4 regions of the Bacillus pfraonensis genome follow, and region 3 is predicted to be linked to each of the others. Evidence: riboswitches for the same ligand, from Rfam matches in the RefSeq annotation. Region 3 holds a riboswitch; each other region holds the start of a gene.

Region 1 (6,284 bases), on a different contig from region 3:
AGTCATCTTATCCTTTCACTCCTTTATAAATCATTATTGTCTTATAATAAGCATATACCATGCTCTTATATTTTATTCGTTATCGATCTTTTTGTTCCTCTTTTTCACTAAAGATTTCTTCATACATTTTCTCCATTGCATAAGGGCTAGTAAATTCTAAAGTTAACGATTTCCACATAAAAAAGCCTCTTAACAATCATTATACCAAAAATTGTTAAGAGGCTTTTATTACTTACGCATATAAGGAGCTAATATCTCTAAAATCTTCGCTTTGTCTTCTTTTAACTCAATGGATGTCAGCATATCCATTGTGCGAGGACGCGGTAAATTCACACGCACTTCACCAATAACCGTCGCTGGTCTTTGCGATAAGATAAATACACGATCAGATAATAGAATTGCTTCATCTAAGTCATGTGTTACCATCACGATTGTTTGCTTCTCTTGATGCCATGAATCTAAAAGCCAACGATGCACTTCCATTTTTGTAAATGCATCGAGTTTACCAAATGGTTCATCAAGTAACATAATCGGTTTTTCACACAAATAAGTACGGAGGAAACTAATGCGCTGACGCATACCACCAGATAATGCATCTGGATAATGATTAGCGTATTCAGCTAAACCAAATTGCTCCAATGCTTCCATACCTTCTGCCAATCGCTCTTTCTTTGCTTTCCCATCAATTTCTAGCGGGAGGACAATATTTTGAAGTGCTGAGCGCCATGGCAGTAGCAAATCTTGCTGCGGCATATAACTTACAATATCCTGTTTTTGAACAAGGGTATCGTTATAAATTACCTCACCACTAGTCGCCTCTTCAACACTTGCAATCAGATTTAACAGCGTGCTTTTCCCGCAACCACTTGGACCTACAAAAGAGACAAATTCCCCTTCTTGTATAGAAGCGCTAATCTTTTCTAATACATTTTTTCCATCAAATGCTTTCACAACATCGTTTATTTGTAATCCGTTCATTTTTCACTTGGAAGGAATTCATTTGTAAATGCATCTTTTACATCAATTTTCTTTTTAATAACTTTGTTATCATGTAAGAAATTCATGTAATTCGTCCAAATTTCTTCCTTCTGTACTCCCCACGCTTTCGCATCATCTTGATACTTCGTACTTAACCATTTTTGGCTCTCTTGAACTAACTCTTTATTAATATCTGGTACATTTTTAATTAAAATATCAGCCGCTTCTTTTGGTTCTTTAATTGCAAAATTATATCCCTCTGCCGTTGCATTCATGAATTTTTTCACAAAGTCTTTATCATTTTTCGTATATTTTTCACTTGTAATAATGACAGGGCTATAGAAATCTAATGCTGGATCTAAATCTTTTATCATGATTGTATTTAATTCTTTTCCTTGGCGTTTCGCTTCAATACCGTCCCAACCATAATAAATCCATTCAAAATCTGCATCTCTACCAATCGATTTAAAGAAGTCTGTTTGTCCAAGAACAATCTTTTCTACTTTACTAAAATCAGCTTGATGTTTATCCATAATGGTTTTTAACGTCGCTTCTTCTGCTGGTGCACCCCAACCGCCATAGCGCTTACCTTCAAAATCTTTTGGAGAAGTAATATTATCTTTTTTCAGCGATGCAAATGCAGATGTATTATGTTGAATAATTGCCCCAATCGAGACAACTGGAATTCCTTCAACACGAGCTGATGTTACATTTTCTTGATAACTTACACCGAAATCTGCTTTTCCTGATGCAATCATTTGCTCTGCTGATACGTTATCACCTGGCTGAATGATTTCTACATCTAACCCTTGCTTTTTATAGTAATCTTTCGTCTTTGCTACGTATAAACCAGTGTGGTTTGTATTCGGAAACCAATCTAACACAACTTTTACTTTCTTTTCTTTATCTGCACTCTCTTCTTTCTTCGCTGCATTACAACCAACCACGCCTACCGTTAGCAGCGCTGCTAGCATCACTTTTAAGCCTTTTTTCATTTTTTGTCGTCCTTTCTGTATATCCATGGTGCTGTTAGTCTTGCCATAAATTCTACGATAAAATACAAGAGTAATGTCACCATTACGATAATTGCTGCAATGCCAAATACACGAGCTGTTAAAAAGGATTTTGTTGCACGCGTAAGCATGACACCTAATCCTTCACTCGCACCAAGCCATTCCCCAATAATCGCTCCCATCACGCTATATGTAACGGCAATTTTCAGCCCAGAGAAAAAGTATGGGAGCACGGCTGGAAATTTTACCTTTTGATAGATTTGCCATTTGGTTGCACGCATTGTTTGTAATAACTTAAGCATGTTTTTATCTACTGTTTGAAAACCTTCTAAAATACTGAGAGCAATCGGAAAGAAACAAACAAGAATAACGACCATCACCTTTGGAAGCATTCCATATCCAAACCAAATAATAAATAAAGGTGCTAGCACGACAATTGGAATGGTTTGTGAGATAACCAGTAACGGGTTAATTAAAATGCGAAATAACGGAATAACATCCATAATAATTGCAATACTTGTTCCAAGTAAAATCGCAAAAAATAAGCCAATGATAACTTCTTGCAGTGTTTGCATTGTATTTGGTAACAATAAATCTTTCATTCCAATCAACTCTTGAACGATTGCAGAAGGTTTCGGTAAAATCCACGGTTCAATTCGAAATAATGAAACAGATCCTTCCCATATAGCAATGAGAAGGATAAGCCAAATCGTTGTAATTGTTATATTAGATCGTTTCTGGTTTTTCATATTCATCACGGTACTTCCAAACTTTCTCATCAATCGTTACACCAGTACTTGGACGATAATGAATTTTAATAGAAGTAATCACTTCTTCTGCTCCAGCATCGACACAAGCCTGTTGCGCACGCTTAATGACATCAAGAAGCACGTCTAATTCTCCTTCCAGCGTTGTTTCCATTGCACCTACTTCGTAACGAACACCAGATTGTTGCACGACTTCAATTGCCTTATCAACAACGGAATATACATCTTTGTTTTTCGCTTGTGGTACAACTGAAAATGAAATGGTAACTTGTTGTGACATACTAAAATCCCCCTTGCAAAATGTTGTATAAAAAAGAAAAGGCTTTCCTGCAAAATTCGCAGGAAAGCCTTGTATGCAAGTTATTATACAATAACATGTGCTTACATCACTTTAAGTAACTCCCTACGCTGGCATTATCCAGATCAGGTTGAGGGTCGATGCTTTCTTACATCCTCTCAGCCAATTGGCTCCCCGGTCTTAATTCGTTTTCATTGTAGCATGATTTATTTTTTCAAACAAACAAATCCACATTTTTTTATAATATGATACTGCTTACAATCTATTGGTCATATATTTTATCATAGCAAAAATACAAGTATATTAAGGGGGGTAAAAATGGGAATTCGTTTCATTCAAATCTCTTCTATTTATTTTGTCATCGGTGTTTGTATGGGATTATTCATGTCAATTTCATCTAATTTCAAATTGACCGCAGTTCATGTGCATGTTTTATTACTAGGATGGACTTCTATGATGATAGCTGGTATTTTATATTATATTTTTAAAGAAGCCGGCACCTCAAAACTTGGTAAATTACATTTTTGGCTCTTAAATATCGGACTACCGATTATGATGATTGCACTTGCCTTTGAAATTTACGGTTACCATGCAGCTATCCCTTTTGTTGCTGGTGGAAGTATTCTTGTTGTTCTTTCCATTATTATCTTTACTATTAATATTTTTGTGCATATAAAAGAAAACAATAGCATTCTTTAAAAGAAAAAAGCAGAAACGAATAAACTCGTTTCTGCTTTTTTCTTTTCCTCTCTTAATATCCTCATTTCACATTTTCTTAAAATAATTTTACTAAATATAATGAATGTTACTTTTTATGTGTTATATAATAAAAAAGATTTATATAACAGCACTTCATTTGTTTAATTTAATAATTATCACTCAAATTAAATTATTCAAAAATATCTTACCATATGAATTTTGGAGGTATTTTATTATGTTTTGGCTACAATTTCTTACCTTACTAGTCTGCATTTTTATCGGTGCACGCCTTGGTGGAGTCGGCCTAGGAGTAATGGGTGGAGTTGGTATGGCAATCCTCGTTTTTGTCTTCCACTTACAACCTACCGCTCCTCCTATTGACGTTATGCTGATGATTTTAGCAGTCATTACTGCTGCCGGTGCATTGCAAGCTGCGGGCGGAATGGATTACCTTGTCCATCTTGCAGAAAAAGCACTTCGTAAAAATCCAAAGCGCATCACATTCTTCGCACCAATTGTAACTTATTTATTTACATTGTGTGCTGGAACTGGACACGTTGCCTATTCCGTACTTCCTGTTATCGCAGAGGTATCACGCGAATCAGGAATTAGACCGGAACGCCCGATGTCAATTGCCGTTATCGCTTCACAACAAGCAATTACAGCAAGTCCAATCTCTGCTGCAACTGTGGCTCTATTAGCAATGCTAGCTGATTATAAAATTACATTGCTAGATATTTTAAAAGTAAGTATTCCTTCTACTTTTATTGCTTGTATGTTAGCAGCTTTCGTTGCAAGCAAAATGGGCAAAGAGTTAAATAAAGATCCAGAATACTTAAAGCGTTTAAAAGAAGGTATGATTCCTAAACTTGAAGAAAAGAAAGAATTTATCGGTGCGAAAGGTGCCAAATTATCTGTTATTCTTTTCTTATTCGCAACTGTTCTTGTTGTTCTTCTTGGTTCATTCGAAGTACTTCGTCCAGGATGGATGATAGACGGAAAATTAGTTCGTCTTTCTATGCCAAATACAATCGAAATGGTCATGCTTACAATTGCTGCTCTTATTATTATCTTCTGTAAACCAAATGTAGAAAGCATTGTATCTGGAAATGTCTTTAAAGCCGGTGCTACAGCTGTTGTTGCAATTTTCGGTATCGCTTGGATGGGAGACACATTCTTTAACGGAAACTTAAATATGATTCAAGGATCCATTCAACATCTAGTAACAAGTGCACCATGGTTATTCGCTATTGCGTTATTTATCCTATCTATCTTACTGTATAGCCAAGCAGCTACAGTACGTGCTTTAATGCCTCTTGGATTATCACTTGGTATTTCACCAGCACTTCTCATTGCGATGTTCCCTGCCGTAAACGGATATTTCTTCATTCCAAACTATGGAACAATTGTCGCTGCGATTAACTTTGACCGTACAGGAACAACACGCATTGGTAAATATGTATTAAATCATAGCTTTATGATTCCTGGTCTTGTCGCAACGTTTGCTTCGATTGGAATTGGGATGCTACTTATTTCAATTATGTTTTAACATAGAAAAGCACAAACTTATTCTGAATAAAGTTTGTGCTTTTTCATTTCATCAAACGTAGAAATTGTTCATTCAACAATTTCTACGTTATATCCTTTCTTTTCTATCCCACTCAATACTTCTTCAATATGGTTTTTATCTTTTGTCTCTAATGACAAATGGAGCTGTGCATATCCTGGAAACACTTTTGTTCCAATCCGCTCTAAATGAATATGTAATATATTTGCTTCAAAACTTTTTACAATTTCGAGTAAATGTTGCAAATGTCCTGGTTTATCTTTAATCATTGTTGCAATATGAACAAAGCGGCCCGCTTCAACCATCCCATGTTCAATAATACGAGTAATAAAGTTAACATCAACATTTCCACCACTTAAAATCGACACCACTTTTTTCTCTTTCACAGGAATTTTTTGATAGAGCAAAGCAGCTAATGAACTAGCACCCGAACCTTCCACTAATAATTTATTTCGTTCCAATAACATTAACATCGTTCTCGCAATTTCCATTTCATCCACACAAAAAATATCATCTACATATCGCTCTACAAGCTGAAATGTAAGTTCTCCTGGTCTTTTCACTGCAATTCCATCTGCCATAGTTGGTGAAGATTCCACAGTAATCACTTTCTTTTCTTTGAAGGATTGCTTCATCCCGGGACAAGCAAGCGCTTGTACACCATATACTTTCACCGACGGTTTTTGTTCTTTAATCGCCATTGCAACACCTGCAATTAAACCGCCACCACCAACAGGACAAATAACAGCTTCGACGTCCTCAAGCTGCTGCAATATTTCTAACCCTACCGTCCCTTGACCAGAGATTACAGCATCATCATCAAATGGATGTACAAATTTCGCTCCTGTTTGTTCTTTCAAATCTAGCGCATAAGCTAATGCATCATCAAATACATCACCTTGCAACTCTACATGTGCACCATATCGCTTAGTCGCAAGTACTTTACTAAGCGGTGCACCTTT
Region 2 (6,284 bases), on a different contig from region 3:
TTGGAGAGATATCTCAAAAACTATCCACTCGATAAAAGTGAAAAAATGCCTTTTGGTCATGTATTAATAGAATCAACACCAACTAATCTTCAAACAGGTGAACCTGGAAGAACATATATTGAAACAGCGATTGAAAATCATATGGATGTAGTCGCTATTTCAAAAGGTGCACTCGTTAGCGCATGGAAAGAAATAAAGCAAAAAGCAACGAAAGCTAACGTACGTATTCGTTATAGTGGTGCAACTGCAGCTGCGCTCCCTACATTAGATATTGGACAATTTAGTTTAGCAGGGTGCCAAATTGAAAGTATAGAAGGTATTTTAAATGGAACAACAAATTATATTCTTACAAAGATGTACGAAAAAGATGTAACATTTGAGGAAGCACTGCATCAAGCGCAGCAAAAAGGAATCGCTGAAACAAACCCATCATTAGACGTAAGTGGAATGGACAGTGCCTGTAAACTATTATTGTTAGCGAACAGTTTATTTCAGTCAGAATACTCTCTTGATTACGTAAATGTAAATGGGATAGAGGGTATTACGAAACAAGATATAGAGAAAGCAAAAGCACAAGGTAAATCTCTAAAACTAATTGGAGCGGCATATAGAGACCATTCAGGGAACCCTAAACTTGAAGTATGTCCGCGTGAAATAGGGAAAGAGCATCCTTTAGCTCATGTAAATGGAACGGAAAAAGGAATCACTTTTCATACTGATACGATGGGAAGAGTTACTTCAATCGGGGGAGCCTCGAACCCAAGAGCAGCAGCAGCGGCAGCTCTGAAAGATTTAATTAATTTGTATCGGAAAGATGTGTGATGAAAAATTCTGGTTGTAGATCAAATAAAGAAATTTGACAAATAAATATTTTTGTGTTATGATTATAAATTTAGTGTTTGATTAAATATCCTTAACGTGATACATTTTAGTAAGTGAAATACCTTCACTAATTTATGTATCGAGGGAGACGTGTAATATGAAAATAGAAAACGGTTTAGCGGTGTTAAAATTAAAAATTCAAGAATTCGAATTAAATCCCACGTTACTTTGGGATGAAAAAGAAGCTATATTAATCGATACTGGTATGCCAGGCCAATTAGAAGGGATTCGTGATGCAATGATTGGTATTGGTGTCCCTTTTGAACAATTACAAGCAGTTATTTTAACCCATCAAGATATAGACCATATTGGAAGTCTTCCTGAAATACAGCAGAAGGCAGGCCATTCTATTGAAGTATACGCACATGAATTAGACAAGCCATATATTGAAGGACAAGTGCATTTAATGAAAACGGATCCAAGTAAAATGAGTAAAGACAAATGGGATGCACTTCCAGAAGTTATGCAATTTCTATATGAAAATCCTCCGACGGCAAAAGTAAATCGGACATTAGAAGACGGAGAAAGACTACCATTTTTCGGAGGCATTGAAGTGATTCATACACCAGGGCATACTCCGGGACATATTAGTTTATATAGTGAAAAATATAAAACATTAATTGCGGGCGACGCGATAGTATGCGTTGGTGGAAACTTAAAAGGACCTGTTCCGCATACAACGCCAGACATGGATACAGCTACAAAATCGCTTAGAAGATTTTTAGAATTTGATATTGAGACGGTGATTTGTTATCACGGTGGTGTTTGTAATTTGAATGTGAAGGAGCAAATAGCGAGATTAGTAGAAGAGGATTGCTAACATTTTCGTGCCTATATGTTAGCGATATTGAATTTACAAATAATATTTGATAGTATTCTAGAATATGTTATGATTAATATCAAAGTTAAATAGTTATATATATTTATCCACTAGGGGGGCCTTTTAAAGGCTGAGATCAAAAAATATCTTTGAAACCCTTAGGACCTGATCTGGGTAATACCAGCGTAGGGAAGTGGAAGTGACAGAATATGATATTTTTTTAAATATTGATAATGTCCAGTCCGCTTTCTTTACGTGTGTGTAAAGAAAGCTTTTTTATTTTGCGCACCTACTTGAAGTGAGTCTCAGTAATCTAGTAGCTAACGAGCAATTCGTTAAGAAACTTGTTTCATTTTTTTATTATTAAAACGTTTATTGGAGGGTCTATCATGTTATTTTCACAGTTATTACGTAAAGAAGTTAATCCGATTTGGGAAGCAAGTTTTAATCATCCATTTGTGACAAAACTAGGGAACGGAACATTAGATTTAGCTAGTTTTCGCTATTACGTTCTGCAAGATTCATATTATTTAAGTCATTTTGCAAGAGTCCAATCGTTAGGAGCAGCAAAAGCGATTGAATTAGAAACGACAGCTCGTATGGCGCACCATGCACAAAATACATACCAAGCTGAATTATCGCTGCATGAGAATTTTGCGAAAAAATTAGGAATTACGGAAAAAGAAAAAGAATCGTTCATTCCTGCACCGACGGCTTATGCGTATACATCACATATGTATCGCGCTGCATACGAGGGACATATTGGGGATGTTATCGCAGCGATTTTGCCGTGCTATTGGCTTTATTATGAAATTGGTGAGCGACTTAAGGAATGTAAACCGGAAGAACCCATTTACCAAGAGTGGATTTCTGCATATGGTTCTGACTGGTTCCGTACTTTAGTAGAAGAGCAAATTGCCAGATTAGATGCCATTGCAGAAACAGTAACAGAAACTGATCGTAAGCGCATGAAACAGCATTTTGTCATTAGTAGTCAATATGAATATTCATTTTGGGAGATGGCTTACACATTAGAAAAATGGCCAGTAGAAGATATAAGTTTATAAGAAACAAATATGTCTCTTATCACGCGTGTAAAAAGTATAGAAAATGACTAACTTAGTTTAGTCATTTTTTTGTACGAAAATAATATTTCTATTTCTCTGTTTTTAGAAGAATCAACTTCACTAATTAGATGCTTATATATTATTAAAAAATTACATAATAAAAAGGAGGAAGAAGGTAGTTTTTATTGAAGTTTGTTTATAATATCACATTCTTTGTTAGAGGGCGTAAAGAAATTTATTAATCTCTTTGATGTTTTTTATTTTCCTTACAATGCTTGGAATGTTGTATTAAAAGAATTTAACTTTGAAAGGAGTCAATAAATATGAAAACGAGAAAACGAATAACGAATAAGATTTTACTCGTTAGTACAATTTGTGCAATAAGCATTCCCTCAGTTTCATACGCAGCAGAATCCATTCAACCTAAAAATTTTGCAATTTCTCCAAGTCTGTATGAGAGGGGAAATACAGATGCATTGAAAATAAGTTTTTATCCTTATACATATAATAATCCATTCAACCATCAATTTACCTCAACATCCAAAGAAACAAACACAAATATAAAAGAAATAAACAATGCTGATGATGAAAATCCTGTTATATCTACTACTCTTACATTTATCCGTTATATGCATACTGAAAATTATAAATCTGCATTTGATTTAACTTCTCGACCTTTACAGAAGATAATATCTGAAAAGTGGCTGGAGAGTTATTGGAAGGAACTTCCCCTGCAGTTACAAGCAGGTTCTTTTATTGGAATTGGAGAGGTAAAGCAAAAAGAGACGAATTCCGTTCATACAAACATTGAAATTGGATTAGTATTTGAAAAATTCACTGTACCTTTCATGTTTAGATTAGATCCATCTGGAAAAATAGACGATTTCCAGCTTAGTATGTCATCCGACTCTGTTGCACAGCGCCCGGCATATAGTAATCCTGATTCGTTTACTGAAGAAGAAGTAGTAGTCGGAAGTGGCGCGTTCCCATTACCAGGAACACTGTCTGTTCCAAAGGGAGAGGGGCCTTTCCCAGCGGTTATTCTTGTGCAAGGATCTGGAGCAAGCGATCGAGATGAAACTGCGTTTGCTTTAAAACCGTTTCGCGATTTAGCTGAAGGTCTTGCTTCGAAAGGAATTGCTGTTCTTCGCTATAATAAACGAACATATGAACATGGATTGAAAACACAATTTAGTCCGTTTTATACAGTTGATAAAGAAACAACAGATGATGCACTTTTTGCGACTCGTTTTCTTCAAAATAATCCTATGATAGACAAGAATCAAATTTATGTTCTCGGCCATAGTCAAGGCGGAATGATGGTTCCGAAAATGATCGAAAAAGACCAAAATCAAAATATTGCTGGGGCAATTGTGATGGGAGGACCAGCTCGTACATTCCAGGATGTTGTTTTAGATCAATTTGATTACTTGTATTCTCTCGGCAGAATGACAGCTGAGGAATATAAATTTTATAAAGCGCAATATGAATTATTAAATGACCCTAATTTTTCTGGAAAAAACCCTCCAAAAGATTTTTATTTAGGAGCGCCTGTATTTTGGGATTCTATCCGTAAAATTAAGGCGGCAGAAATGTCTAAAGAACAAAAGACACCGCTTCTTATTATTCAAGGAGAAAGAGACTATCAAGTTCAATCAAAAATCGAAATTCCTCTTTGGAAAGAACAATTAAAAGAGCGAGATAATGTAGATTATCGACTTTATCCAAAGTTAAATCACTTCTTTACAGAAGGAGATGGGGAATTAAGTAAACCGGATGAATATTATAGTCCAGCCAATATTCCTGAGTATGTTATAAATGATATTGCTACGTGGGTGCAAGGAAGAGCGAAATAAAAATAAGGACAGTATATTTATAAGAGCTCATTTCGTTTACAAAAAACACGGGCACCCAGTCTGTGTTTTTTGTAATTATATGAAAAATTGCAGAGGAGTGTCTATCTATGACAAATACAAATGAACAGAAAAGTATAGAAGCAATGTTAAAGATTGCAGAAAAGAATGGTTTACAATTAAATAAAGAAAGCGCTGAATTAAATGAATCAGGAATGGACTTTCAAGTTGTATTTGCTACTGATGAAAAGGGTGTTTCATGGGTTCTCCGGAAACCAAGAAGACCAGATGTAATTGAAAGAGGGGCATTAGAAGGGAAAATACTTGAGCTTGTTCAAAAATATGTACCTGTTGCAGTACCAAATTGGAAAATCAACACACCAGAATTAATTGCTTATCCATTAGTAAAGGGTAACCCTGCAGCAGTGATTGATTTAGAAATACAAAATTATGTGTGGCATATTCAAAATGATCCACCATCTATGACATTTATCCGATCTTTAGCAGAGTCACTTGTCGCCTTGCATTCGATTGATTATAATGAGGCTACTAAAAAGGGAATTGAAGTTCTTCAACCTGCTGAAGCAAAGCAATTGTTAATAGATAGAATGCATCAAATAAAATCAAAACTTGGTGTTTCAGATGAACTATGGGAGCGTTGGCAAACATGGCTTGCAGATGAATCGTATTGGCCAAAGCACTCTTCATTTGTTCATGGTGACTTACATCCGCCGCATATTTTAGTTGATAAAAATGACAAAGTAACAGGACTTTTGGATTGGACAGAAGCGAAAGTGACAGATCCAGCTACTGATTTCACTCTTTATCTTACAATCTTTGGACAGGAGAATTTGAAAGTACTATTAAACGAATATGAAAAAGCAGGAGGGAAAGTTTGGCCGAGAATGCTTGAACATATTATTGAACTTGGCGCTGCTTATCCAGTTATGATTGGATTATTTGCACTACAGACAAAGGAAGAAGCACATATGGAAATGGCACGTGGAGCTTTAGGGATAGGTGAAAAATAGTAAATTATATTGTGTGAAGTAGCTGCGTTGTGAGGGAAAGTATAATCATATTAAATATACAGCAAGATAATTTCAAAATCCCGCTAATTTACAAATAGCGGGATTTGTCATTTCTTTATACAAATCTAGATCTCTATTGTCAATTATAGCTTTGTTTTTTTGTTTACTTTTGGGTACTAGTAGGATTAAGATGATTTTTAGGAATGTTATTTATAATTTGGTGGAAGTGAGGAATATGCTAAAAACAACAAAATTTGCTTTGTTATATAGAAGAAAGGTAGAAAACTGAAAGGGATGAGAGTTATGAAGAAACTTGATGTGCTTTTAATGGTACTCAGCTTCCTATTTCCAATTGCAGGTATTATGAAACAAATTTCTCTTGAATTGTCATTGTATTTAGGAGGACTGTTGTTTTTCACAAGTTTTGGAAGCTACTATGCGAAACGAATGTATTCACGAATATGTAGTTGGCTTGCTTACACTATATTTATTACGTTTTTGCTGGCGATTTGGAATCAATACGCAACAGCTAGTTCGTTACTAGCAAATGCTAAAATCGCTGCATGTATTGCCGTTATTCCACTTATACTCCGATTCCGTACATATGCAATTACTTTAGGGTTACTTGCAT
Region 3 (6,284 bases):
GTACATGTGATCAATCAAGTAAAGAGGTGTTTGGGAGCAGTACATATTTCCCCCATCTCAAACACAAAGGAAGGAGAGAGAAAATAAACTCCCTGAAAAATCTCAAATTCAATTATTGATATAAGTGACTACCAGCTTCTTTAAACTCTTCTGCTTTTTCTTTCATACCTTTTTCAATTGCTTCTGTTGTTTCTAAATCATTTTCTTTTGCATATTCACGAATGTCGTGTGAAATTCTCATACTACAGAACTTCGGACCACACATTGAGCAGAAATGAGCTGTTTTTGCTCCTTCTGCTGGTAATGTTTCATCGTGGAAGTCCATTGCACGTTCAGGATCTAAAGATAAGTTAAATTGATCGCGCCAACGGAATTCAAAACGAGCTTTTGAAAGTGCATCGTCACGTTGCTGCGCTGTTTTGTGTCCTTTTGCAAGATCCGCTGCATGTGCCGCAATTTTGTACGTAATAACCCCTTCTCGAACGTCATCTTTGTTTGGCAAGCCTAAATGTTCTTTCGGCGTTACATAGCAAAGCATTGCAGTACCAAACCAGCCGATCATCGCCGCACCAATTGCCGATGTAATATGGTCATACCCAGGTGCGATATCCGTCGTTAAAGGTCCAAGCGTATAGAATGGTGCTCCTTGGCAAATTTCAAGCTCTTTATCCATATTTTCTTTAATTAAATGCATTGGTACATGTCCTGGTCCTTCAATCATGACTTGAACATCATGCTTCCAAGCAATCTTCGTTAATTCTCCAAGTGTTTCAAGCTCAGAGAATTGCGCTTCATCATTTGCATCCGCAATCGACCCTGGACGTAATCCATCTCCTAGAGAGAAGGAAACATCGTACTGTTTCATAATTTCACAAATCTCTTCAAAGTGAGTATATAGGAAGTTTTCTTTATGATGGAATAAACACCACTGCGCCATAATCGAGCCACCACGTGAAACAATACCTGTTGTACGTTTTGCTGTAATTGGAATGTAACGAAGTAGCACGCCAGCGTGAATTGTAAAGTAGTCAACGCCTTGCTCTGCCTGTTCGATTAACGTATCACGGTATACTTCCCACGTTAAGTCTTCAGCGATTCCGTTTACTTTTTCTAGCGCTTGATAAATCGGCACTGTTCCAACTGGTACAGGAGCATTACGAATAATCCATTCACGAGTTGTATGAATATTTTTCCCTGTTGATAGATCCATGATTGTATCTGCGCCCCAGCGTGTTGCCCATGTCATCTTCTCAACTTCTTCTGCGATAGAAGAAGAAACTGCGGAGTTCCCAATATTCGCATTTACTTTCACGTGGAAATTGCGTCCGATAATCATCGGTTCTGCTTCTGGGTGGTTAATGTTTGCTGGTAAAATGGCGCGTCCTTCCGCAATCTCTTTACGAACAAACTCTGGCTCTACCCCTTCACGAATCGCAACATATTCCATTTCAGATGTAATAATACCTTTGCGAGCATAGTGCATTTGCGTTACGTTTGCACCTTCTTTTGCGCGAAGTGGTTTACGATCCATTTGCGGAAACACAGGTGTATGATTAGATGCAACTTTCACACCATCATCTTCCGGTTTCATTTCGCGTCCTTCATACTCTTCTACATCTCCGCGGTCAACAATCCAACCACGGCGTGGCGTTGGAATTCCCTTTTCCAACTCTACTTTGTACTCAGGATCTGTATATGGACCACTTGTATCATAAACACGAATTGGTGGATTTGGTACACCATTTGTATCGCTTTGTGCAATCTCACGCATCGGCACTTTCATACCTTCATGCGGACCATCAACATAGACTTTCTTACTCCCTGGTAAACTCGACTTCAATTCAATTTGCTTAGCTGAAACAGATTGCTTCATAATTTGTGTTTCCTCCCCTTTATCATTTCAGTTGAATCTAACTTGCTCAGAGTCTTGGGCCATCTTCTGGACAATTCGATTCTTACTTCAGCGGCTAGAATGGGCGGGGGCTTCGCTTCTTCCGCCGAGGCAAACTGCGCCTCTTCGGCTGAAGCTCCATCCCCCTCTCATTCTGAACGAGCCGCCTCCGCTTTTCTTGTGATCCAGCTTCGCCTCCTAGCCCTTCACATCTAAAAACCTTCCGCACAAGAAAGTAAAAAACACTTTCTGTACGGAAGAACTTTAGCCGTCAGGGCTAAACAGTCGGCTCCACTTTACATGTGACAAGGACGAGATTAAACTTGTGGCCAGCGCATGCCAAAATAAAAAGAGCCAGGTCCATAGTAAAACAAGGACCTGGCTCATAAAGACATCGTTATGTAAAGCCGTTAACTTCCCTACGCTGGTACGAGCCAGATCAGGTCCAGAGGGTTAAGAAGTTCTCGCACTTCTCTCTCAGCCCAAGCTTCTCTTGGGCACCCCTAGTTTATCACTGATTTAATTTTCAATACTTTCTTATCATACACGATAATCAGAAAAATGCAAACGAATGAATCTTAATTTTTATGTGTCGTTTTTTGTATGTTGGTCGATATCCTTTGTCGAATAGTCGATATGTTAGTAGTTTCCGCCGATATATTTAGAGAAACAGTCGATATATTTAAAAAATCGCCGATATCTCAAAAAAGATGCCCGCACGCGCCCGCCCGGGCATCTTTTTCTTATTTACGGTATCATCCAAGTTAAATAATAAGCTTGTACATATGTCATAATCCCAACAATGATTACGAAGAATAGACTATGTTTTACTGTGAAGCGGAATAAATCAGATTCTTTTCCCGCTAATCCTACTGCCGCACAAGCTATTGCAATCGATTGCGGAGAAATCATTTTACCTGTTACACCGCCTGTTGTATTTGCCGCAACAAGTAATACTTCTGATACGCCAACTTGCTGCGCTGTAATAGCTTGCAGGTTGGAGAATAATGCGTTTGCCGACGTATCTGATCCTGTTAAGAATACGCCGATCCAGCCAAGGAATGGTGAGAAGAACGGGAATAATCCACCTGTTCCTGCTAATGCTAACGCGAGTGTTGACGATAAACCAGAATAATTTGCGATGAATGCGAATCCTAATACGAAACCGATAGATAGAATTGGCATTTTTAATTCTTGTAATGTTTCTTTAAATGTTTCAACTGCTTGTTTTGCGCTCATTTTAAGTACAAGGATTGAAATAATACACGCAATTAAAATCGCTGTTCCTGTTGCTGATAGAATATCAAACTTTAATACTGCATCATAAGGCGTTGGTTTATTTACAATTGGTTCTGCCTTCATTACTAAATTGTGCAGACCTGGAATTTGAAACTTAAAGACAAGACTTTCCAACGCCCCGCCTGGAGCAAATAACGCTTTGAAGAATCCTTGACTCCAAATCACAACCATCACTGTCAAAATAATAAATGGTGACCAAGCCTTTACAACTTTTCCTGCCGTTAATTTTGGCATAGATGTCGCAGTTGTTGTCGCTGCCACTTCAGCGTTCGCTTGATTAGATTGATAAATTTCTTTCGGTTGCCATACTTTTAGGAATAATGCTAAACACACTAAGCTGACAAGTGCTGATGTAATATCCGGAAGTTCTGGTCCTAAAAACGTAGCTGTAATAAACTGTGTAATTGCAAATGAACTACCTGCTACAAATAATGCAGGCCATGTTTGTTTAACCCCTTTGAAGCCATCCATTAAAAATACGATAAAGAACGGAACAAATAATGATAAGAATGGTAATTGATGTCCTGCCATTTGTCCGATTTTATGAGCATCAATACCCGTTACTTGCCCCGCAACTGTAATCGGAATTCCCATTGCTCCGAACGCTACCGGCGCTGTATTTGCAATTAAACAAAGTCCAGCCGCATATAACGGATTTAAACCAAGACCTGCAAGAAGCGCTGCCGTAATTGCTACCGGTGCACCAAATCCAGCTGCCCCTTCCAAAAATGCACCAAATGAAAAACCAATTAAAATAACGAGTAAACGATGGTCATTCGTAATCGATAGTACCGATGCACGAATCACATCAAACTGTCCTGTTTTGACAGAAATTTTATATAAAAATACCGACATCACAATAATCCATGCGATTGGCCATAACCCGTATAGGAAGCCATATCCAGTTGCTGCCATCGCCATTGTAAACGGCATTTTATACGCAAATAACGCAACTAAAATTGTTAATACAACTGTAATAAAACCTGCCACATACCCCTTCATACGAAACACTGCTAACGCCAAGAAAAAAAAGATAATTGGAATAAGTGCTACCGCTGCCGAAATCCAAATGTTACCAAACGGATCGTAAACTTGTGTCCATGTCCCCATTGTCCTCTCCCTTTCTGTAATCCCCTGTTTTAAAACCTTTATAATCCTATCAATAGACTATCCGGTCATCATACCTTTAAGCCTAAAATAAAAAACGTTTTAGGAAAACGTTTTCAATGATTGTATTTCTACTTTATCATATCATTTTTGATTTAAAAAGATTTTTTAAGCTAATTTTCTAATTTTTTTGTTAAATCACAATTCCGGATAAGTCCTATAATAGGAAAAAAGTCAATTTCATTTCCCCTCATTATTTTAAACAAACGTTTGATTAACGACTGAAAATCCTGTCACTCTGACGTATTTCACTTTAAACAAACGTTTGATTAAAAGTCTTATGAACACGTTTAGTACAAAAAAGAAAAAGCACTTGCAATTCGCAAGTGCTCTACCTTCTTCTTCTTTTTTTCTTTCGTCTCATAAGCTTTTTTCGGCGCGTGTTCAATCGATCCGCTATAATATGGAGTGCACTCGCAGCAATAACTCCAATTACAAATGTTGTTAAAGCAACATCATGTTCCCTTGCAATCTCAAGTAATCTTCCGTCTAGTACCGTTTTATTTAATATGTATAGGAATGGAGAGAAGACGAGAAGCATATACAATATACGAATGAGATCACCAATTATAATCGTATGTGTTAAGAAAGAACGATGCGGCATCACACATTGATATGGATACCAAAAAATACGAAGCAAGCCCCATTTGTTATAGGCGTTACTATGAGTATCCAAATCTGGTGTTAAGAAAAACGTGCCGATTAAAAACCCTATCGCAAAAGTGAGTAAAAAATCAAAATTTGTTAGTCCATACGAAACAAGCATAAACAAAACAATCGGAAGAGAGAGTAAGTTTATTTTCGTATGTGTTTTTCCTGATGGCATAGTACACTTCCCCGCTAATGTTTGCCCTGCCATTTCTGACAGTTCTCACCTATTGATCTAATTTTTGATCGATAAACGATGTGTCTATATCCGAACCAAACCAATCCGCTAATTTCATCTGTGCTTTTTCTTTTACATCTTCGTTTACATACATAGACGCTTGCACAAGTGCAGCAGTTAATGCACCTAAATCATCCGTATAACCTATTCCAGCTAAAAAATCCGGAATCGCATCAATTGGAGCAATAAAGTAAGCAAGTGCTCCAATAATAGTTGCTTTTACTCGCTTTGGAACATCCGGTCTTTGCATAACGTAAAACAGCAATAAACTCGCATAAATAACCGATTGTCCCGCTTGTTTCGCTACATGTTTCACCTTATTCCAAAACGCTTCGACTGAAAATTTTCGTTCCATATAAAGAGCCCCCATGTTTTGTTTTTTTCATTATACGAAAAAAGTAGATGCACCTTCAAAAATAAGGAACTAGCTCCATTAGTTAATAAAATGTTCATCAAATATACACATAACCTATCAATAAAAATTTATTGTAACAGACAACAGAGGAAAGAACAAGTGTTCGTAATCATTTTTCCACCATATAAATCACAGCTATGCAAACAAAAGAGGTTCCGCTCTCTTTTTCTCCCTTTGTGTTAAATGCGGCTTGGGGCTAAGAAAGAACCTGACAGCTTCTACGCTCTGGCGGATCCTCTCTTCCAAACTAAAAGAGCGGTTTTTATATTCTCAATATTTCTCAACATAAAATGTTCTATTTCTCTTACTATTCTTTATTATCTTTGTTATATTTTCTAGTTGACGAGCATATAAACCAATGTTAAAGTTTTCTCTGGCAGCAACAATAAAAAATACAAAAACTGTAAAATGTTATAGTGTTTCTAAGAATTGAATTTTGTTGTATAATACAGAAATGACGTTACGCTTATGGATCAACAAAAGAATTGGCAGGAAACCAAAAGGGTATGCATAGTTAAAGTCGTATATGGGGGATATAGAAAACTCTACTCATGGCCAAGAAAACTATGTATTTTTTATTTTAGCATTTTTCGCTCCAAAATCGACCAAGCCTGATAGAGAAAGGG
Region 4 (6,284 bases), on a different contig from region 3:
AACGGCTTTTTCTCTTTTTTATCACTCTCATGCAAAGTAGCAAGTAACTCTTCACAGCCTTTCCCGCTTCTCGCAACAACAGGAACGACCGTTACTCCTAATATTTCTGATAATCTTTTTACATCAATAACAATCCCGCGCTGCTTTGCAACATCGATCATATTTAACCCAATTGAAACTGGCTTACCAAATTCCAGCAGTTGCAATGTTAAATGCATATTGCGCTCAAATTGAGAAGAGTCAACAATATTCAGCATATGTTGAAATTCTTCTTTTAATAGAAAGTTTGTAACGACACCTTCATCACGCGAGACAGGATTTAAATCATATACACCTGGTAAATCAATTAATGTCCCTTGCTTATTCTTTAACTTACCAATCTTTTTTTCTACCGTTACCCCGCTCCAGTTTCCCACGTATTCATAGGAACCAGTTAACGCATTAAATAATGATGTTTTTCCTGTGTTCGGATTCCCTAGCAATGCAACCTTATTCACGCTAATTCCACCTTTATCATTTTCGCGTCACAATGACGAATACTAATTAATTGCCCACGGCATTCTAGTGTACATGGTCCCTTGAACATCGCTTTTTGTTTTACACGAAGTTCACTTCCTTCAGAAAGACCAAAAGCAGCTAATCTCCGCTTTAACAACTTATCTAACGCCTGTATATTTTTCACTAGTGCCTTTTCACCTATTTTGATGTCAACTAGACTCATAATCCCCCTCCTCAAAAGAGAATGATAATTATTTTCAGATAAATTATATCATATTGCATGAATCACTCACTATAGCATTCCCCTACCTATTTGTTAACATTTTTGAACAATTCTATTTTCATACTTTTTCCGTTATATAAATACCCATTTGCCATTCTCATCCATTTCAATTACAATGAATCTAACAATCAAAGAATCTCGTTATCACAGGGGGAGCCTCGTTGCTGAGAGGGAATATAATATTCCGACCCTTAGAACCTGTTAGTTAATGCTAACGTAGGAATTGTGCAAACGTCGAAATACATCTACCCCATCATTTTTTATTTACGTATTTCATATCTCCCTATGATACATTATTCTTTTTTTGTGCAACTTGGATTTAGGGGGAATGACAATATGCGTAACACCAATTTACAAGCGATGATTGAATCTGCAATCCTGGCAGCCTTTGCCTTGATCATCGACATTTTACCACTATCAATTAAACTTCCAACAGGCGGTTCTGTTTCATTTGCTATGATTCCTATTTTTATTATCGCTTACCGCTGGGGATTCAAAACGGCTTTCTTAGGAGGCTTGATTTGGGGACTGCTGCAAATTGTAGTCGGAGATGCTTATATTTTAACGCCAGTGCAAGCATTCATTGAGTACTTCGTTGCCTTTGCTTTTGTCGGCTTTGCCGGTTTATTCTATCGTCCCATTCAAAAAGCACTTGGAACATCCAGTCCTAGTAATGAACCATCTAGTCTAGGTAGTCGCAAAGATAAATCTTCACCAAAAAACAATCAGGGGAAAAAAGTGGTCGCTTATATTATCCTTGCTACATTTGTTGGTAGCTTTGCACGTTATTTCTGTCACTTTATTGCCGGTGTTATCTTCTTTGGAAAATACGCACCGCCAGGACAGTCAGCTGTTCTTTATTCATTGATTGTTAACGGTAGTACGATGCTTGCTTCTTTCGCTTTATGTACAGTATTATTACTCCTTCTATTTACAACAGCGCCACGCTTATTCAAAAGTGCAGGTGTATATAATATAAACACAAAAAAGAAGAGTGCTTAAATGGCGCTCTTCTTTTTAATTTAGTGAGTTATATCAATGCTCTATTTCACATTCTCTCATTCTAAATAGCTAAAGACAAAAATACTGTAATCTCATTTTGAATCAGTAGCAATTAATTTTGCCTCAATAATATATCGATCCGGGGCATCGCCTATGTAATCAAATGGATAACAAGTCGTCAATGTTAATGTTGGTGCTTCTTTCTTTACAATAACTGTGCGATCATCAGCATCTGTAATCCATATTTTTTGAATTTCATACGAGTAAATTTTATTATCATATTCCACGATAAGATGATTTTTTTCTTTCAGCTCTCCTAATTCTGTAAATACAGTATCACGATGTCCACTTAATACAGTATGTCCTCCTTGGGGTGGTACTGTTGTCATATCACTAACAAACATACCTACACCTTTTTTCAATGTAGTATTATTCGTCCCCCAGTATACCGAAAATTTCTTTTTGATTTTCGGTATACTTAATATAGCTACTTTCTCTCCTTCTTTGTGTTGGATTTGAGAAGAGGGTACTTGAGAATTTGCATTTGTTTCAGTAGCAGTGTCTTTTGATGTTATCCTTTCAAACTGCTTGACCTCTTCTATCGTTAAATCTTGCGCCGAACTTTTTCCTTTGTACCATTCAAAAGAGTAATAAGCACCAACAAGAATACCAATTATCATGAAGGCAACTCCAATACGATTTAGAAATGTCACCTTTAATCCCTCCATTCCTCATTATTATTTCTCTCCTTATATACCCTTTTTAACACCACTTCTCATGTATTTATAAGATATATCCGAGATGCAAAGATAATTTACAAAGCAAAAAAGCTGCCAAAAGTAGCTATTCAACTACTTTCGGCAGCCTCTTATTCAAAATATTTAAAGCATAACGCCATTATCTTTAAATACATACCAAGTACCATTAATCAAGTGTTTGCCTGTTGCCATTGCACCATCAGATTTTAAATAATACCATTTTCCACTCTCTTGTAGCCACCCTGTTTTCATCGTGCCATTCGAATTCATATAATACCAACCTGTATCAGTTCTTACCCATCCAGTTCTCATTAATCCACGATGGATGTAATACCACTTATTTCCTTCTTTTAACCAACCAGTTTTAAATGCTCCATCTTGGTTTGCATATAACCAGCGATCTTCATCCTGTATCCAACCAGTTTGCATAATACCATCTTGACCTAAGTAATAATCTCTTCCATTTACTCTAACATAATCGTTTTGCACCATCATTCCATCTATACAGTAATACCATTTTCCGTTATAACTTAACCAGCCTTCATGAGCTTTTCCATCTTTATCAAAGTAATACCATGCATCTCCAGTTTTTACCCATCCCATTTTTTGTATAGCTTGTTCTTCTTTCGGGATAGCCTGATTCACATTTTCACTTGTTTCTCCATAAGAAACGGCAGGTACTAAAAACATTACAGACATTAAAACTAGCAAAATAATTTTTTTCATTTTTCCCAGTCTCCCAAATAATAATTTATTTTGGTTTCTACCTCTATAACCAAATTATATTACGAATTATAAAAACAAACAACATTTTTGTAATATAAATGTAATAATTTTATCTTTTTTGTTACTTTAGATATTTTATCGTTACTATTTTCCTATTATATTCTTAAAATAATATATATATCCGTTTTGATTTTTCGACATATAAGTTACGGTTATGAAAATAAAAGAAGGTCTTCACTCCTTTTCTCCTTCTGTTTTCACATGGCATGGGGCTAAAAAAAGGAACCGATCGCTTCTACCTATGAGCGGATTCTCTCTCCCCCCTAAAAGGAATGGTTTTATTTCGGTTTTTCAATCCGTATTTATATAGATGTTTATCTTCACTAAAAAAGCATTGTAGATTCCCTCTACAATGCTTTTTCTGTGTCTCAGTATTTAATTGTTACTTTCACGTGAATGTAGAGTAAAAGGATCTGGAGTAATAACTAATTGTCTCGGCTCAGTTTTCTTTAAGTGATTAGTGACGTTACACTTACTATGTTGAAAGGACCATGCTTTAATAGGATTTGTAAAGATGATTCTTTGCTCTTTATTAGGGGTCTCTTCTTCAAAATTACAACTTTCGCTCCATTTACACCATTTCATTGTAAATTGTGAAGAAGAATGATCTTCTTTTCGATCAAATAAGTGCGAAAGGCTCATCTCTTCATCTAGTATCATAGTGTTACTAGCCGATAATAAAGCAATGGTCATCCAACGTTTCTCCATTCCCTCCTACTCCTTTTCACATATAATGCCTAAAGCGTATTTTACCTAAAATGTGCTTGCCTTTTACCTTACACCTATAAGTTTATCCAAAATATCACTACTCCACTATCGATTTGTCTTACAAATTACCTTACATTTTTGTAAGGAATAAAAAAACCTCCATTTAAATGAATGAAGGTTTTGAAATCATTTTTTATCTATATATTCTTTCATATCATCTAATCCAGCTTCATACAGTTGGAGCAGCATTCCATGAGAAATCGCACCAAGAACTAAAGTCATTCCAATCAGTGAAACTCGAATAGCAGGAACATCAATTATATAAGCCAACATACCAAGAACGATTGTTAGAAGCAATGCTTTTATAAATGTAATACTTGAGTACTGTTTCTTTTTCATGATTATCACCCTTTATGGAAGCGTTTTCTTAATATAGTTATTATATCATATCATCAGACCTTTTTGTGGATATTTTTGTAAAAAGACTTCCGTTTTTAAAAATAAAAAAATGACCTGCACTCGTTCTCTCCTTTTGTTTTCACTTGGCATAAAGCAGGAAGAAAGTTTGACCACCTCTATGTATGGTCGGATGCTCTCTCCCTCCTAAAAAGAATGATTTCATTTCGTTTTTCAAATTTGCATTTATATATTATGTCTATATCCGTTTACTACTTTCGTCATACAAAATAAAAGAAGCATATAGAACAGAACTGGAATTATAATCACTCTTGGCTCTAGCATTAATTCGCCATAGTAATAGCTAATTAAATTTGCCCAGTCATTTAAGTATGGAAAATATATATGAAATTGATCATGAGCTTGCCCAGAAACAATTTTTGTTCCCCCTAAAAATAATTTAAAAATGGCAAGATGTAACATGATTAGTAATACTTGCACCATCTGTTCTCCAATTTGAAATATAATTTGTGGTTGCAATACTTTCATAATATGAGTCCGAAATATATGCCATCTACTACCTCCTAATACAAGGGAACTTATCACATACTCTTGTCTCCAAATGTGCTGAACCTCTTTTTGAAAAAATCGTGTCATTCCTGGAACTGCCACAAACACAAATACAATCAATTGTATACATAATAATTCTATATTTGTGACAATAGGTTTCGTTCGTAGTTCATACATGATAAATGGGGTTAGAAATAAAATACAAAATAATGTTTGGGGGAAAAATTGCAAGCTAACAGTAACACGTTGTAAAAAAGAAAATCCCCACTTATCATTACGAACCAACAAGCTCATCAATAAAGAAATGGTTACTCTAGCAACCGCCACAAAAAATGATATTAAAATTGTATACTTAGCTCCTTCTATTACTTTATAAAACAAATCTTCTCCTTCTCGATCCGTTCCAAACCAATGTTCAGAGGACATGGAAAAAGGGGCCGCTTCAACAATTTCTCCTTTTTCATTGTATCGATATTCCACTACCTTAGGTTCCTTCTGAAAATATGGAAGTGCAAAACTAATAATTAATAATAGAATAATAGGAAATAAGAAGTATATATAACGCTGTTTACGCATACAGCTTCCTCCTTAACCAATTCAATAACAATATCACTCCGTACATAGGTACGATACACAATATCAGCAAATAAACGATAACTGCTGGATCTTGACCGCTAATCAAAATTGAAAACAAACCTCTAATATGAAACATGTACTCAAAAACAAATAAACTCGTTATCAAAGCTAATAATATTGATTCCATATGATTCACAACTGAAATCACGATATTGCTAACAATATGCTTACATAAAATATACAGACTACTAAAACCTTTCGCCTTCACAAACAGAACATAATCTTTTTTCTGCTCTTCCTTTATAAGTAGCATTTGGAATTGAAATAAAGAAATGGTAGGAATAATAGCTAAAATGAGAATTGGTAATACAATCGATGAATTTTGCATTGTAGAGAATGGATGTAATAATAAAACTCCGGTATACCTATATATTGTTACCATTATAAGTTGAAGAAAAAAAATCAGAAAGATATCTGGGATTGTTTTAAGAAAACATACAGCTTCTTCTATCATTCTCTGTACACGCCTTGGTATAATCGCTGTAATCATACTACATACAAAAGACAAACAGAGCGAAACTACGAGTGCTCCAAATATAAGCACGAGCGAATATGCATATGGCTTAAAGATAAGTGGAAATAAGGGAAATTCCCTTTCTTGCATCTTAAATATTTGCACATTGTTTGAAACAGTCGCTACTTGTGTA

What was found. A riboswitch is a leader RNA that binds a small molecule or an ion and turns the genes downstream of it on or off. The one in region 3 is predicted to bind thiamine pyrophosphate.
Region 1: linked by a shared signal. The riboswitch ahead of KFD70_RS25455 (MTH1187 family thiamine-binding protein) and the one ahead of thiC (phosphomethylpyrimidine synthase ThiC) in region 3 are both predicted to bind thiamine pyrophosphate.
Region 2: linked by a shared signal. The riboswitch ahead of tenA (thiaminase II) and the one ahead of thiC (phosphomethylpyrimidine synthase ThiC) in region 3 are both predicted to bind thiamine pyrophosphate.
Region 4: linked by a shared signal. The riboswitch ahead of thiT (energy-coupled thiamine transporter ThiT) and the one ahead of thiC (phosphomethylpyrimidine synthase ThiC) in region 3 are both predicted to bind thiamine pyrophosphate.

What each region holds. Positions count from the first base shown of each region.
Region 1 covers NZ_JAHCDO010000039.1:8,580-14,863, reverse strand. Annotated here, with positions in the region: gene KFD70_RS25470 (ABC transporter ATP-binding protein) at 229-978, opposite strand; gene KFD70_RS25465 (ABC transporter substrate-binding protein) at 975-1,973, opposite strand; gene KFD70_RS25460 (ABC transporter permease) at 1,970-2,746, opposite strand; gene KFD70_RS25455 (MTH1187 family thiamine-binding protein) at 2,718-3,038, opposite strand; TPP riboswitch at 3,142-3,243, opposite strand; gene KFD70_RS25450 (cytochrome-c oxidase) at 3,375-3,755, shown strand; gene KFD70_RS25445 (anaerobic C4-dicarboxylate transporter family protein) at 3,991-5,304, shown strand; gene ilvA (threonine ammonia-lyase) at 5,373-6,284, opposite strand, start outside.
Region 2 covers NZ_JAHCDO010000004.1:127,754-134,037, reverse strand. Annotated here, with positions in the region: gene KFD70_RS05330 (homoserine dehydrogenase) at 1-822, shown strand, start outside; gene KFD70_RS05325 (MBL fold metallo-hydrolase) at 980-1,702, shown strand; TPP riboswitch at 1,805-1,911, shown strand; gene tenA (thiaminase II) at 2,092-2,769, shown strand; gene KFD70_RS05315 (alpha/beta hydrolase) at 3,093-4,625, shown strand; gene KFD70_RS05310 (macrolide 2'-phosphotransferase) at 4,733-5,653, shown strand; gene KFD70_RS05305 (DUF3959 family protein) at 5,957-6,284, shown strand, end outside.
Region 3 covers NZ_JAHCDO010000003.1:331,324-337,607, forward strand. Annotated here, with positions in the region: gene thiC (phosphomethylpyrimidine synthase ThiC) at 113-1,873, opposite strand; TPP riboswitch at 2,291-2,406, opposite strand; gene lldP (L-lactate permease) at 2,639-4,300, opposite strand; gene KFD70_RS04275 (metal-binding protein) at 4,689-5,183, opposite strand; gene KFD70_RS04280 (YkvA family protein) at 5,233-5,598, opposite strand.
Region 4 covers NZ_JAHCDO010000007.1:46,021-52,304, reverse strand. Annotated here, with positions in the region: gene feoB (ferrous iron transport protein B) at 1-497, opposite strand, end outside; gene KFD70_RS08345 (FeoA family protein) at 494-721, opposite strand; TPP riboswitch at 921-1,022, shown strand; gene thiT (energy-coupled thiamine transporter ThiT) at 1,118-1,783, shown strand; gene KFD70_RS08335 (class D sortase) at 1,876-2,496, opposite strand; gene KFD70_RS08330 (PspC-like choline-binding domain-containing protein) at 2,665-3,267, opposite strand; gene KFD70_RS08325 (hypothetical protein) at 3,703-4,035, opposite strand; gene KFD70_RS08320 (hypothetical protein) at 4,222-4,434, opposite strand; gene KFD70_RS08315 (peptide ABC transporter permease) at 4,678-5,577, opposite strand; gene KFD70_RS08310 (ABC transporter permease subunit) at 5,570-6,284, opposite strand, start outside.